DNA from 3 places in the Paenibacillus suaedae genome. Region 1 is predicted to be linked to each of the others. Evidence: riboswitches for the same ligand, from Rfam matches in the RefSeq annotation. Region 1 holds a riboswitch; each other region holds the start of a gene.
The links. A riboswitch is a leader RNA that binds a small molecule or an ion and turns the genes downstream of it on or off. The one in region 1 is predicted to bind thiamine pyrophosphate.
Positions count from the first base shown of each region.

Region 2: it holds a riboswitch for thiamine pyrophosphate, as region 1 does, so the genes downstream of both, RQP50_RS22300 (ECF transporter S component) here and tenA (thiaminase II) in region 1, are expected to answer to the same signal.
Region 3: it holds a riboswitch for thiamine pyrophosphate, as region 1 does, so the genes downstream of both, RQP50_RS19660 (hypothetical protein) here and tenA (thiaminase II) in region 1, are expected to answer to the same signal.

Region 1 covers NZ_JAVYAA010000001.1:127,622-132,351, forward strand. The annotation lists gene thiE (thiamine phosphate synthase) at 1-54, opposite strand, end outside; gene thiD (bifunctional hydroxymethylpyrimidine kinase/phosphomethylpyrimidine kinase) at 51-875, opposite strand; gene thiM (hydroxyethylthiazole kinase) at 866-1,711, opposite strand; gene tenA (thiaminase II) at 1,708-2,409, opposite strand; TPP riboswitch at 2,538-2,640, opposite strand; gene RQP50_RS00590 (MerR family transcriptional regulator) at 2,841-3,764, shown strand; gene RQP50_RS00595 (histidinol phosphate phosphatase domain-containing protein) at 3,853-4,730, opposite strand, start outside.
Region 2 covers NZ_JAVYAA010000006.1:205,785-210,514, forward strand. The annotation lists gene RQP50_RS22290 (response regulator transcription factor) at 1-80, opposite strand, end outside; gene RQP50_RS22295 (MFS transporter) at 320-1,738, shown strand; TPP riboswitch at 1,962-2,075, shown strand; gene RQP50_RS22300 (ECF transporter S component) at 2,165-2,761, shown strand; gene RQP50_RS22305 (ABC transporter ATP-binding protein) at 2,826-4,409, shown strand; gene RQP50_RS22310 (energy-coupling factor transporter transmembrane component T family protein) at 4,406-4,730, shown strand, end outside.
Region 3 covers NZ_JAVYAA010000005.1:28,138-32,867, reverse strand. The annotation lists gene RQP50_RS19670 (response regulator transcription factor) at 1-597, opposite strand, end outside; gene RQP50_RS19665 (stalk domain-containing protein) at 701-2,113, shown strand; TPP riboswitch at 2,426-2,539, shown strand; gene RQP50_RS19660 (hypothetical protein) at 2,736-2,936, shown strand; gene RQP50_RS19655 (ABC transporter substrate-binding protein) at 2,906-3,964, shown strand; gene RQP50_RS19650 (thiamine-binding protein) at 4,112-4,405, shown strand; gene RQP50_RS19645 (ABC transporter permease) at 4,402-4,730, shown strand, end outside.

The DNA of each region.
Region 1 (4,730 bases):
CCGCAAATAGGAACGCATGCGGGCATCTGCTACGCGACTCTCTACACTTGTCATCTGACCACCTCATCCATCTGCCGCCGCCGATATGCCCAGTGGTTTGTCGGGCCGTTGCCTCCGCCAAGCCCGAGTGTCTCCTCAATTGCTGCCTGAATATAATGCCGCGCAGTACGAACCGCTTCATTGGGAGCAGTGCCCTTCGCAAGTTCTGCCGTAATCGCTGCCGAGTAAGTGCAGCCCGTGCCATGAGTATGCTTGGTCATGATTCTGCGGTCTTCCAGCAGTGTGAAGCGAGTCCCATCATAGAGTAGGTCAACAGCAAGCTCGGTCGTCATGTCGTGGCCTCCCTTGATGATGACCATTTTGGCGCCGTAATCAGCAATTCTTATCGCAGCCTTGCACCGATCTTGCAGGGTGACAATCTTCATTCCTGCAAGCGCTTCTGCCTCTGGGATGTTCGGCGTGACAATCAGCGCAAGCGGCAGCAGGCGATTCTTCATGGCCTCTATGGCATCTTGCTGCAGCAGCTCTGCGCCTCCCTTGGCTATCATGACTGGGTCGACGACAACGTTGTTCAAACCGAATGCTTCAAGGCGATTCGCTACTGTCTCAATAATGCCTGCACTGAACAGCATCCCTGTTTTGACAGCATCAACCCCAATATCTTCTACGACGGCATTTATCTGTTCAGCAACGGCTTCAGGAGATAGCGGGTAAACGCCATGAACGCCAAGCGTGTTCTGTACAGTCACGGCCGTAATCGCTGACATGCCGAATACGTTCAGCTCTTGGTATGTCTTGATATCGGCTTGAATGCCGGCGCCGCCACCGCTATCGGAACCGGCAATCGTCAATGCTCGTGCAACCGTCATAGCCATACCTTCCTTCTAACGGAGGCTTGGCGAGGGGTGATCGTTGATGCTGCTGTATCGAATTGGTCGATCTCAGCCAAGGCATCAAGAAATGCGGTTTGGAAGCTGCCAGGCCCTCGGTGGCCCGCTGTTCGATAGGCATGGACGGCTGAGCACCCATAATAAGACATCGCTGCGGCTCCTGCCAGCAATAAATCAGATTCAATCGCAGCAAATGCGCCGATTACCGATGTCAGCAGGCACCCGCTTCCTGTAATGTTCGTTAACATCGGATGACCGCCCTCAATGATATAGCCGGTTGTGCCGTCCGTAATGACATCTTCTTTTCCCGAAATGGCAACGATGGTGCCGAATCGATCGGCTGCCCGCGCAGCAAGATCGAACAACGCTTCAGGGGAGCGGAGGGAACTTTCAGACTCCACGCAATCCACGCCCTTGATCTCGCCTGCTTCCCCCATAAGCTGGGCTATTTCAGCGGCGTTGCCGCGCACGATCGAGACGCGCAATTCCTTAAGCATCTTCACAGATACCTTCGTCCGATACGGCGTTGCGCCTGCGCCTACTGGATCGAGAATAACGGGAATGCCATGTACATTCGCCGACCGCCCTGCGATTAGCATAGCTTCTATCATGTCAGTATCGAGCGTGCCAAGGTTCAATACGAGCGCATCTGCTGCCTTGGCCATGTCCGCTACCTCTTCCTTGGCTGAAGCCATCACAGGGGAGGCTCCAATGGCTAGCAGACCGTTAGCGGTAAAGTTAGCGACGACGATATTCGTCATATTGTGGATGAGGGGGCGCCGTTCCTTAATACGTTGGGGGAAGAGAGGCATATCATTCATCCTTGTTTCACCTCTGTCTTCTCCGTCAAGCTTACCGGCCAGTCTTCTATTTGATAAGCCATGTCCCAAAACATATATTCCAGCTGGCAGCTGGTCAGAAAATGCTTCTTCAGCTGCTGCTTGCGTGCTTGCGACAGCGATTCTGCCCATTCATCCAGCATTCGGCGCATTTTGTCCGTAACTCCGCCGCCGAGGTCTCCATAGAAATGAATCCACTCATAGAACGGATGAGTCTCATCTGGACTTACTTCTTTGAGCAAGCGTTGTCCAATCTCCGTGTATGTCCATGGGCACGGCAGCAAAGCCGCAATAATATCTTCCAGTGTGCCCTCGTGAGCCACGGTAAGCATATGGGACACATAATGGCTCGCAGAAGGGGCGAGCGGGAAGCCTTGCAGTTCTTCGAACGTTACGCCTGCCACATTACAAAAATTATGATGGGGGTGTGTCTCGCTATTCAGTACGAATGAGATTTGCTCGTTGAAAAGAGCCATTGTCTCTCGGTTGTCGCATTTGGAAATCGCAATGCCATAAATCCGAATAAAGGCATTCAAATATTCAAAATCCTGCTTTACGTAGTGAATCAACTGTTCTTTCTTGACAGTACCCTCAGCAATACCCCGAACGAACGGATGCTCCATAATGGCATCGTATATCGGCTCCGCTTCGTGTCTCAGTTCCTCCGTAAATGTAAGCATGAACAGCACCTCCGCATGATTGGATAGGGGATGAATGCATGCTGAAATCTGGTCAGGGAGCACTTCGCGGCAGCCAAAAAAAGCCGCCCCGAAATGGAGCGGCTTCATCATGTCCATACAAAAAGACCATGAGGCCGGCTCCACTTCCCTCCGCCGGTATTACCCGGATCAGGTTCAAAGGGTCCAAGAATTCTTGTCTCAGCCGCCTATGCGGCTCCCCTAGTGGATTTCACGTCATATTCATCTTACGAACTACTTTAGCATTGATGGAGATAATTGTAAAACGTAAGTTTTCTGAACCATTCGGTCAAAACGATAATTTGTTAGTGATTGGAGCGAAGTTTCGTATTGCAATTGACGCTGCGACAACTGATACAATAACCTCATAAGGCGCCTTATGATACGTCAAGTGACAGAGGTTGATGATAGTGATGAGCAACATGATAGGAATCGATAAATTATCGCAGGAAATCGGTGTGACGAGCCGTACCCTGCGCCATTGGGAGTCGCAAGGGCTATTCGCAAGTCAGCGCGACAGTTCTGGCTGGAGGATATATGATGAACAGACCGTGCTTGCAATCCGTATTACAGCCTGGTTAAGAGGGTTCAATATTGGGATTAGAGAGATTAAAGTGGTGCTGGCGGATATGACGTTCCGAACCGCACATCAGGTAATGACTCAGTATGCACACGAGATGATTGAGCACAAAAATGAGTGCATATCGAAGGAAATAACATTGAGGAAATGGTTGGAGCAGTCGTACAAGTACCTCAATGAACCGATTACTGCTCAATTGCTGTTGCAATTAAGTCATGTACCGTCCCTACATTCAAATATGAAGCATGAGGTGACAATGCCAATGAGTAATCAGTGGAGTTATTCTCTAGCATCGATCAAATTCGTAACCCTTCCACCAATGAGAATGGCTTGCCATGTTGTCGTAAGCGCATCACCAGAAGAAGAAGCGATCGAATCATTAGCGGACTGGCTCGTGCAAGCTGAACTGCAAGGAACGGCACGGCTATTTGGAAAAAATGAAGAACCACTCCCTGACGTTGAATCGAACGTTTACGGTTATGGTGCATATGCCTCCATTCCAGAAAATATCGATATACCAAGTCATTTGGCGGAGGCTAGGTTCTCCGGCGGGGTGTATGCCATGATGGAGAGTACAGATGATATTACGGGATCGTGGCAATTATTGATGGAGAAATTGAACGAGCATCCAGACTACGAGCCTGATTCGGAGGCAAGATTCTGCTTGGAGGAGCATATACGAAATGACAGCCCGGCAGGAAGCAGCAACGCTTATTGGCTGCAGTTATTCGAACCGGTTCGAAAGAAAATAAAATAATATACATGAAATCCCCGGTGCAGTCGTTGCGCCGGGGATTGTTTTTCATGGGATAGGAGAAAGGGCAGCTCGCTTTGCGTTTTCTTTATTAAGAAGTCGAAGTTGCGAGCGGTCGCATGATGCGTTTGCGCTGATAGAATGTGGCAATTTCGGCTTGACCGCGCTGCTGAAGCATAAGGGCATTGTCCGCCACGTATTTGCCGACGTCGTCTGGAAAGTGAGAATCCGATGATAGGGTAAAGGGGACATCATGTCGAAGCAGAACATCGATAAAGGAGGAACTCGGACACATCTCCTTGACCGGGTAGCGGTAGAACAGTCCTGCATTTACCTCTGTAGCTGTATTTGTCCGTTTCAATGCTTGTGCGATTCGCTCGTAGTACGGGAGAAGCAGCTCCTCAGCTGGGCGATAATTAAATACTTTCAAATTGTCTAAATGGGCGGCAATATCGAACAGACCGCTGTTAATCATTCGTTCGACATCATCGAAAAAGCGTCCGTACAGTTCACACAGATCAACCTGCTCGAAGCGGAACTGAGTCTCGGGATTATCGAATCCCCATCCATCCACATAGTGAATCGACCCGATCACGTAGTCCCAATCCGCCATCGCAATGAATGATTCTAGGTCCTTCTCTCCACCTGCAAAATAATCCGCCTCTAATCCGAGACGGAGCTCGACACCCTGTGCGGCCCATCTCGACTTCGCAGCCTGAATGGCAGCTGCGAAATCCTCCATCCGCTCGGTGCATACTTGATGCAGCCATGTATGCTGAAGGCGACCAAGCGGGGAGTCTCCGATATCGAGGTGACGTTCGAAGTAGGGGAGCGTCTCTCGAAACCGATAGAGATGATCTACGATTCCGACCTCCCGCAGTCCTTTGCGCAGCGCTTCTTGCAAATAGAGATCGAGCCATGATTCGTCATAAGCTCCTCGCTGCAGTCTTGTATGCATACGCGCATAAC
Region 2 (4,730 bases), on a different contig from region 1:
GTTCGAAAGCCCTCTTTATCAAAATAAGCCGCTAAAATTTTCAACATATGCGGCTCATCGTCTGCAATAAGTACATTCATCTACTTTGTATCTCCTTACCCTTGTCTGTCTTGCGTTGAGTGCATTCTATATTATTGCATTTTTAATTGAATAAGGAAAACCCCACTGCTATACTGGAAGCAACAATAATGAGGAGGCGTTAAGATGAAGTGCGTAACATCAACTGGGGCAGGTATTGATCGGGGATAACGCATAACACCCCTGTAAACTGCGCAATTCCCCTTTAGCAAGAGAAAGGGGATTCCTATTCGTGGAACAAATGAACAATAACAACCGCATCGAGGCGGCAGAACAAGAACAACCCGTGTATGCCTTTCCCAATGTGAAGAAATCGATCGCATGGTTAAGCTTTTTAGCTTTTTTCAGTGTGTTGAATGAGACTGTGTTCAACGTATCATTGCCCGACATCGCACACGATTTCAGTATCACTCCGTCCGTTGCGAATTGGATCAACACATGCTTCATGATTACCTTCGCGCTCGGCTCCATCATTTATGGCACCCTGTCATCCCAATACGGCATTAAGAAGCCGCTGCTCATCGGTGTGCTCATCTATGGTAGTGGCTCGTTGCTCGGTTTCTTCGCCCATGACTACTTTTCAGCTGTATTGTCAGCCAGATTGATACAAGGTGCCGGGGCTTCGGCTGTGCCCGGACTCATCATGGTTATGGTCACTCGCTACGTTGGAGAACAGCATCGAGGCAAGGCGTTTGGCATGATTGGTTCTATGGTAGCGCTTGGTGAAGGGATTGGCCCAGCTGTAGGCGGTGTACTGGCAGATTATGTGCATTGGTCCTACCTATTTATCATTCCGGTAATGACAATAGTCAGTCTCCCCTTCTTCTTGACCGCACTGCCGCAGGAGCCTTCTCGCAATGGGAGAACAGATATCATCGGCATTGCCCTCTTGTCAGCAGGCATTATTCTATTTACCTTGTTTACTACGACATATGTCTGGTTCTATCTGGTCTGCAGTATGATTCTCGTTCTTGGGTTTGCCTTGCACATCCGACGTATTCGCGAACCATTTATTGCTCCATCCCTGTTCGCTAATCGACCATATGTACTCGGCACGCTTGCTGGTTCCATTTTGCTAGGAACGGTAGCTGGATTTATTTCCATGGTTCCTTACTTCATGCGGGATGTACATCAACTCTCGACCGCTGTTATCGGCAGCGCGATCATTTTCCCAGGGACACTCAGCGTCATTCTGTTCGGCATACTCGGTGGAACTCTCGTTGATAAGAGAGGAACTTCATTTGTTTTTGTCGCTGGATTAGGTCTCGTCACATTTAGTTTCGTCACGCTCCTTGCGTGGGGGAATGATTCTCCATGGCTGATGACGTTCGCACTCGTGCTCGTGTTCGGAGGGTTGTCATTCATTAAGACGGTTATCTCTGCTTCCGTTGCAGAATCACTTGCACCTGACCAAGCAGGAGAAGGAATGAGCATGCTCAGCTTTGCATGCTTTATGGCTGAAGGCATCGGCATCGCTGTAGTCGGCGGTCTGCTTACACACGGGTGGCTGTTGACTTCACTGACACCTACCGTTGCCAATGAAGCTGCTTCATTCCCCTTATACAGCGGCCTGATTATTCTGCTCATAGCAGTTCTTGCTTGCGGAGGGATCGTATACAGCTTGTCATTGAGACGACATTCTACAGCTTCACACGATTAACTATTCATGAGGATCAGGATTTCTTCCTGATCCTCATTTTTGTCTATTCCCCCCTCTTCAAATCTCCTAAACACGCTCCTTATCTCCTTATTCCTCTTTTCTTATGTTGTCTAGCTAACAATTGCAATCATTGGCTTCTATCTCTCTAGTAATTTTTATGTTTTTTGTAAACATTTCGTTGTCAACCTAACATGAATATTGTATGATATGAGCAATTGCATAGTCATACAAATTCGGGGGCTTGAGGAATCAAGCTGAGATTGTAGATAGGTATACCGCTACTGACCGTTAATCTGATCTGGGTAATGCCAGCGTAGAGAATCTGTATTTGTCATGTGATCATGCTCTGCTGTGATCTAGGACTCTTCTACCGTCTGGTTGCCAGACGGTTTTTTGTATGCAAGCTATACAACAAAGGAGAGGGTTATGTTGCCAGAACAACAGAGAAGCAACAAATTAAAGTTTACGGATATTCTCATTACCGTGATGATCGGGGTCGTATTTGGTGTGATCTTCAAAATGTGGGAGAGCGTCTACAGTCTCGCGAAGCCGCTGTTCCCACAAGCAGGACAATTAACATATGGCATGTGGTTTATGGCTGGCCCATTCGCGTACCTGGTCATTCGCAAGCCCGGCGTCTGCTTCCTAGCAAGTCTTGCTGCCGCTAATTTATCGGCTATTCTTGGCTCTGCTTGGGGACTAGAGACGATTGTGTATGGCTGTGTACAAGGTCTGGCGGCAGAATTGGCATTCACCATGACCGGATACCGCAAGCACAGCATCGTCATCGCAGGTATCGCTGGCATTCTGTCCGCAGTCGGCTCATTCATCATCGATCTCGGTTATGGATATGCAGATTACGAGACATGGGTGCTCGTCTTGAAGTATGGACTTCGTGTCATTAGTGCGTTCATCTTCGCTGGCGTATTTGCCGGCTTGCTCGTTCGTGCATTGGAAGCGACAGGGGTAACCAAATCCATACGTCCTGTGTCCAAAGAGGATTACGCGGTACTTAATCAATAGCACGCATAATATGAATAGATAGAATTTGTGCGTACGCCATAAATTCGGAATAAGGTGGTTACACATGCAACAGGAATCTCATGCGAATTCGTCTGCATTTGTTGACCGCTTGCGCCTAACATTTCCAGGAGAGGATTCCTTGCTGTTCAAGGACCTCTCCTTCCACATTTCTACCGGTGAGAAGGTACTGCTCCTCGGGCCAAGCGGTTGTGGCAAATCAACATTGCTGCAAGTATTAAGCGGAATTATGCCCCACTCTATCGAAGTGCCGATGAAATACGATCAGATTAAGCTTCCTTCAAGCTGGGGCTACGTATTCCAAGATCCGGACAGCCAGTTCTGCATGCCATATGTAGATGAAGAGCTCGCCTTTGTACTGGAAAATCTCTCAATCCCACGTGATCAAATGCCAGCATACATGATAGGCATACTTGAACGAGTGGGATTGCAGTTCAACAATCTGCATACAGAAATCCAAACGCTATCCCAAGGGATGAAGCAGCGGCTCGCACTTGCGTCCGTCCTGCTGCTAGAACCGGAGGTGCTGTTCCTCGATGAGCCTACAGCGCTTCTTGATCCTGAAGGAACGAAACAAGTCTGGGACACCGTAAAACAAGCTGCCGATTCCTCCACCATTCTAATCGTGGAGCACAAAATCGAGCATGTTATCGACATTATCAATCGTGTGGTATTATTCGACAGCACTGGACGAATCATTGCGGACGATGAACCGCAGATCGTATTTCTACACCATAAAGATAAGCTCATTGAGTATGGCATATGGTATCCAGGTGTATGGCAGGACTACATTCATTCAGAAGCCTACCAAGCCATATCGCAGCAACGAACGGCGAACGGATTTCAACAGCCTCATTGCAAGCAGGACGGTGGGCACATCTACGCGCGTCTGCAAGCCCTGCAGCCACTGCTCTCTTTGCGTGATTTTAGCGGATACTATGAAGAGATTCGTCGCATATCCGTCCCGAGCGTTGATATTTATCCGGGTGAATGGATAACGATTATTGGAGAGAACGGGGCTGGCAAGAGCACACTATTGTTGTCTCTTATGCAAATTCTGCGTACTAGCGGCATTTATCTTATTGAGGGTCAAGAGCTGCCAGCACCGGCTCGCAAGCGATGGTTCCCGCGATTCGGAAATACGGGAAAGCAGCCTCCAGCCGAACTCGCCTTCGTATTTCAGAATCCTGAGATGCAGTTTCTAACGGATTCGATCTATGATGAGCTTGCTTATGAACCTAGGCAAAACAACTGGAATGAATCGGACATTGCACATAGAGTGGAACAAGTCTTGGAATCATTCGATCTGAATATCGGACAGAATCGGCATCCGTATCATTTGTCACTTGGTCAGAAACGCAGATTAAGTGTCGCCACAGCGATGATGCGTAAGCGTCCGATCCTGCTCCTGGATGAGCCAACCTTCGGGCAAGACGCTAAAAATACATTTGCTATATTGGAAAAGTTGAACCGGCTTCGGACAGAAGGAACCGCCATAGTCATGGTGACACATGACATGAATATCGTGGATCGTTTTGCAGATCGGATATGGCATGTTGAGAAAGGCCAACTGATGGAACAAGAAGTTTCCCCAAGTGGACAGACAATGCGGGAGGTGCAGATGAAATGAAACTGCTCGCTCCCAAATCTGAAACATGGCTCCATCAGGTTAACCCTGCGCTCAAGCTTCTCGTCTTTCTCGCTTTGCTCATTATTGCGCTGCTAACCCGAGAGCTTGATTTTGCATGTTATCAGCTAACTTTCTACACACTGCTGTTGTTTCTATGCAGCGGCCACTCTACGAAGAAGCTGCTGTTCGTGACAACACCGTTCCTTCTCCTGTTCGTCTCGACGGCATCCACGATGATCTTGTTCGGCAAGGGGGAGCATGAATGGTGGTCATGGGGAATAATCCGCATCACAGAGGAGAGCTTCCTCCGTGGACTTGTCA
Region 3 (4,730 bases), on a different contig from region 1:
CAGCAAATGCTCGCGGGTACAGACTTTCCCTTGCATTTTGAGCAAGGTGATGACAATTTGAGCTTCCTGGTACGTGAATTGCAGGGGTGCTTTCTTCCAATAAAACCGATGGCTTTCGGATTCGTATAACAAATTCGCGTTATTGTTCAAAATGAGCCCCGAAGCTTTCCGCTCCGACGTACGCATCCGGCGTAGAATTGCCTGCATCCGGGCGACGAGTTCTCGCGGACTGAACGGTTTGCACAAGTAATCGTCGGCTCCACGTTCTAAACCCCGGATTTTGTCCTCTTCCTCGATTTTAGCCGTAAGCATGACGATAGGCGCGCTGCTGATTTTGCGCATTTCCCAGCATGCCGTAGTACCGTCCATGAAAGGCATCATAATATCCAGAATGATGAAAGATGGAGCCTCAGTTTTCACCAGTTCAACAGCTCGCTGCCCATCGCTCGCGGCAAGCACTCGGCAGTTCAGTGCCCCAAAGTATTCCTGCAAAAACGAGACGAGCGAAGCATCATCGTCCGCAATCAGAATAGGACCTTCAAGCTGCAGCTTATCCATCGGAACGTTCACCTCCACGGCTATCATTTTATCAGACATGATGCTCTCGTGTTCTTTATATGATCTTTACAATTCTCCGTTACATTGGTCAAGAGCCCCGTCTTACGTTGGCTCAAAACCTTTTCAGAGAGGCGATGAGTGAATGATGGTAAACAAAATGATAAAACCTGTACTTTTTGCCGGAATGGTACTTTCCGTTATTCAACCGGCGATTATTTTGGCTGCTGATAACAATTTGGCTTCGATCTCGGCTGCGGGAAACAACACCGCTGCGGCAATCCGCCCCTTTGACGGCGAGATTATCAATAACTCACTGGCCGTAAGTCCCGACGAGCAAACTGCGGTTGTCTCGGATAGTCGTCAGCCATGGATTCGAGTCTATGATCTTGCCCAAGGAACTTTGCGTAAGGAGATCCGCGGCTTTGTTACACCAAGAAACATTATGTTCATTAACGGCGGTTTGCAGTTTGTCGTTTCGGATAGCACACTGGGCACCCTGCGATTTTACAACACGGAAGACCTGGCATTGAAGGATGAGGTTGCAGTGGGTCAAGGCGCATTTGGAACTGATGTCACCGCGGACGGAAATACCATGTATGTCAACAATGAAGCCAAAAGTACAGTAACGGTTGTGGATCTCGGGCAGCATAAGACGACCGCTGTCATTCCGGGATTCTCCCAACCCCGTCAAGGGATAAAAGTATCTCCCGACGGTCGTTATGTGTTTGTTACTAACTTCAAGGGAGACAAGGTATCGGTTGTGGATGTCAAAACCAATTCAATCATCCATGAGATCTCCGGATTTTCGAAGATTCGAGCGATTTCAATATCCGCCGATGGCTCTACCATGTATGCGGCAAACAGCGGGCGTAATAGTATTGCCATAGTGGACATCTCACAAGGCAAAATCATTGGCGAGGTAAAGGTTGGGCGCGATCCTTACGGCGCATCCCTTTCTCCTGATGGAAAGATCCTTTTTGCCAGCAACAAGCTGGATAACTCCATTAATATAATCAGCACCTCCGACAACAGCATCATCGGGAGTATAAAAGGATTTTTAGAGCCCCGGCAAGCGATCAGCTTCAGCAAGGATGGGAACTTTGCTTATGTCCTTAATCGCGATCTCTCCATTTCTCGAGTGGATGTGAAGGCTGGTATGATTCTTGATACTGTAAGCGATAAAGATGATATTTATTATGATGTCAAGGTCAATGTTAAAGGCAATCCGATTCAAAGTGAAGAGTATCCTTATTATAAATCCAAAGCCGACATCATTTATGTTCCTGTACGTTTCGTTACAGAGGCTTTGGGTGCAACAGTGGAATGGAATAATGATTTTCAAACCATTCAAATCAACTACAACGGCAAAATCAATTCAGTTAACGTGGGAGGTAAAACCGCATTGGCAGGTGATCAACAGATCCAACTCGATGGTCCGGTTGAAAAAAACGGGGAACGCACCTTTGTTCCGTTAAGCTTTATTTCGAAAGTCATGGGAGCCAGCGTAAAGTGGGATAATCCAAGCAGAACAGTAAATATTACGCCGGTTAAGTAATGATATAAAACGCTGCCTAGTCAATTGGTAGCCCTTGCATGAGCTTTGATTCTCTACGCCAAGAAATCAATGAGGTAATTATTTTGAGTTAAAATGGAAGATTGTCCCTTGTTTCACATGGAACTTTTTTCGACAGGAATCTAGTGAATATGAGCAATCTGCTGTCATAAAGCATACGAATAACGAAGTTGATGGGAGATATGAGCATTGCCCCAATGATCAGCGGACACTTTGCAATTTCTGTTTGTCACTGGACTTTCTGATGGATGAGGACTATAATTACCCGTGTAATAGGTAGCTTCGATAACTGCATATGCACGCTAGGGGTGCTGGAATTTGGCCGGCTGAGATTGTATCCCATTAAGATACCGACCCTTACACCTGATCTGGGTAATGCCAGCGTAGGAAAGACGTTGAACCGCGTCATTATTGTTATAATTAGGTTGCTTGCTTATTCGTCATGCTCTGCATGAATGTGCGCTGCTTTGGGCAGAATGGACATGATTGCAGTACGGATGAACGAATGCCGGATGACCTTATTGACGTGATTCATCGTATGATGCACATTCGCATATACGCGTAGAACGGCACACAAAGCGTCCCAGAGGGGGCGCTTTTTTTTGTGGATCTGAATCGTGTTGCAGGACGGCGGGACGGGAACTTGCTCATCCACACATATACGATCGAGCGGATCGTCCAACTGGTGAACGCGGCAGGCGTTATCGAAGCACTTTCTAATTTCATGATCGGCTCTCCACTAGTGAGGGAAGGAAGAAAAGGGGGATTCATCATATGCAACGGACACGCTTTACACGAGGGTTGATGCTGGCGCTCGTTATCATGATGACATTTGCGCTCGCTGCTTGCGGCGGCAAGGGTCAAGAAGCAGGACAAGGGAGTCAGGCAGAGGGGAACACGACTCAGGAGCAAGGAACTGATAAGTCGAAGGAGAAACGCGACATTAAGCTTGTGCTTGATTGGACGCCGAATACGAACCATACTGGCTTGTATGTCGCTAAGGAGAAGGGCTACTATGAGGAAGAAGGTCTGAATGTTGAGATATTGCAGCCGAGTACTGGCGCATCAGAGGCGATGATCGCATCGGGAGAAGCGCAATTCGGTGTTAGTGTTCAGGAAAGTATTACGATGGCTCGACAACAAAATGTTCCGATCGTGTCGATTGGTGCGATCATTCAGCATAATACATCAGGCTTTGCCGCGCCGAAGGACAAGAACATCAAGTCACCTAAGGACTTTGAAGGCAAAACGTATGGCGGCTGGGGCTCTCCGGTTGAGGAGATGATTATCCGCACGATTATGGAAAAGGACGGCGGCGACTATAGCAAGCTGAAGAGCGTCAACATGGGCAATGCCGATTACTTTACAGCTGTGAAGAAGGATATTGATTTCGCGTGGATCTTTTACGCTTGGACAGGTATTGAAGCAGAGCTTCGCGGTGAGCCGATTGATATGCTGTACGTCAATCAATATGCGAAGGAACTCGATTATTATACGCCGGTTCTTTCGACAAGCGAGAAGCTGATCAAGGAAGATCCTGAATTGATTAAGGCATTCATGCGTGCTACGTCCAAGGGATATCAATATGCGATTGACAATCCAGAAGATGCAGCCAACCTGCTGCTTAAAGCGGTGCCGGATTTGAACAAAGACCTGGTTATCGCAAGCCAGAAATGGCTGAGTCCGAAGTATAAAGACGATGCACCTCGCTGGGGCGAGCAAAAGCGTGACGTATGGGCAAATTACATGAATTGGCTCGTGGAGAACAAATTAATGGATAAGAGCATCGATGTAGACAAGGCGTTTACGAATGACTTCTTGCCAGCTTCATAAGCCTGCACGGTTATAGGAATGGGCAATGGGCGCATATGCGCCCTTTTGCTGTATTTCGTTACAGGATGATCGTCACGAGATAATCGTTACTAAGTGATCATTCGAATGAACGTTATATCTGGATTGCGAAAGAGGAGGGGAAGCAAGATGGCGAACAGTTTAGTAAGTATTCAGATCGTTCCGAAGACGAAAAATGGGGAAGACGTAATTCCCTATGTAGATCGTGCAATCGAAGTCATTCAAGCATCGGGTGTGAAATATCAGGTAAATCCACTGGAGACAACGATGGAAGGCGAACTTAGCGAACTCTTCCGTATTATTGAGGATATGAACAAGGCCATGATTGAGATGGGAAGCAGCAATGTGTTATCGCAAGTGAAGATTGTGTATAAGCCTTCCGGCATTACGATGGATGAATTGACGGTGAAGTACCGGCCATGAGTGGACGTCGAATCGCGAAGATCGGTCCTCCGATCATTGCATTTATCATATTCCTTGCTATATGGCAGGCAGGAGTAATGGTGTCAGGCATTGAGAAATGGATGCTGCCCAGTCCGCTCGATATTGTACAAGAGGCCGTAAGCAATGGTGGCGGTCTGCTTATGCATACATGGGCTTCTGTTCAATTGACGCTCATTGGCTTCTGTGTAGGCACGGCTGTCGGCTTGCTGCTGGCTTGTGCGCTTCATCCGATGCCGTGGCTGAAGCGGGCGATCTATCCGCTTGTCATAGTCAGTCAGAATATCCCGACAATTGCGCTGCTGCC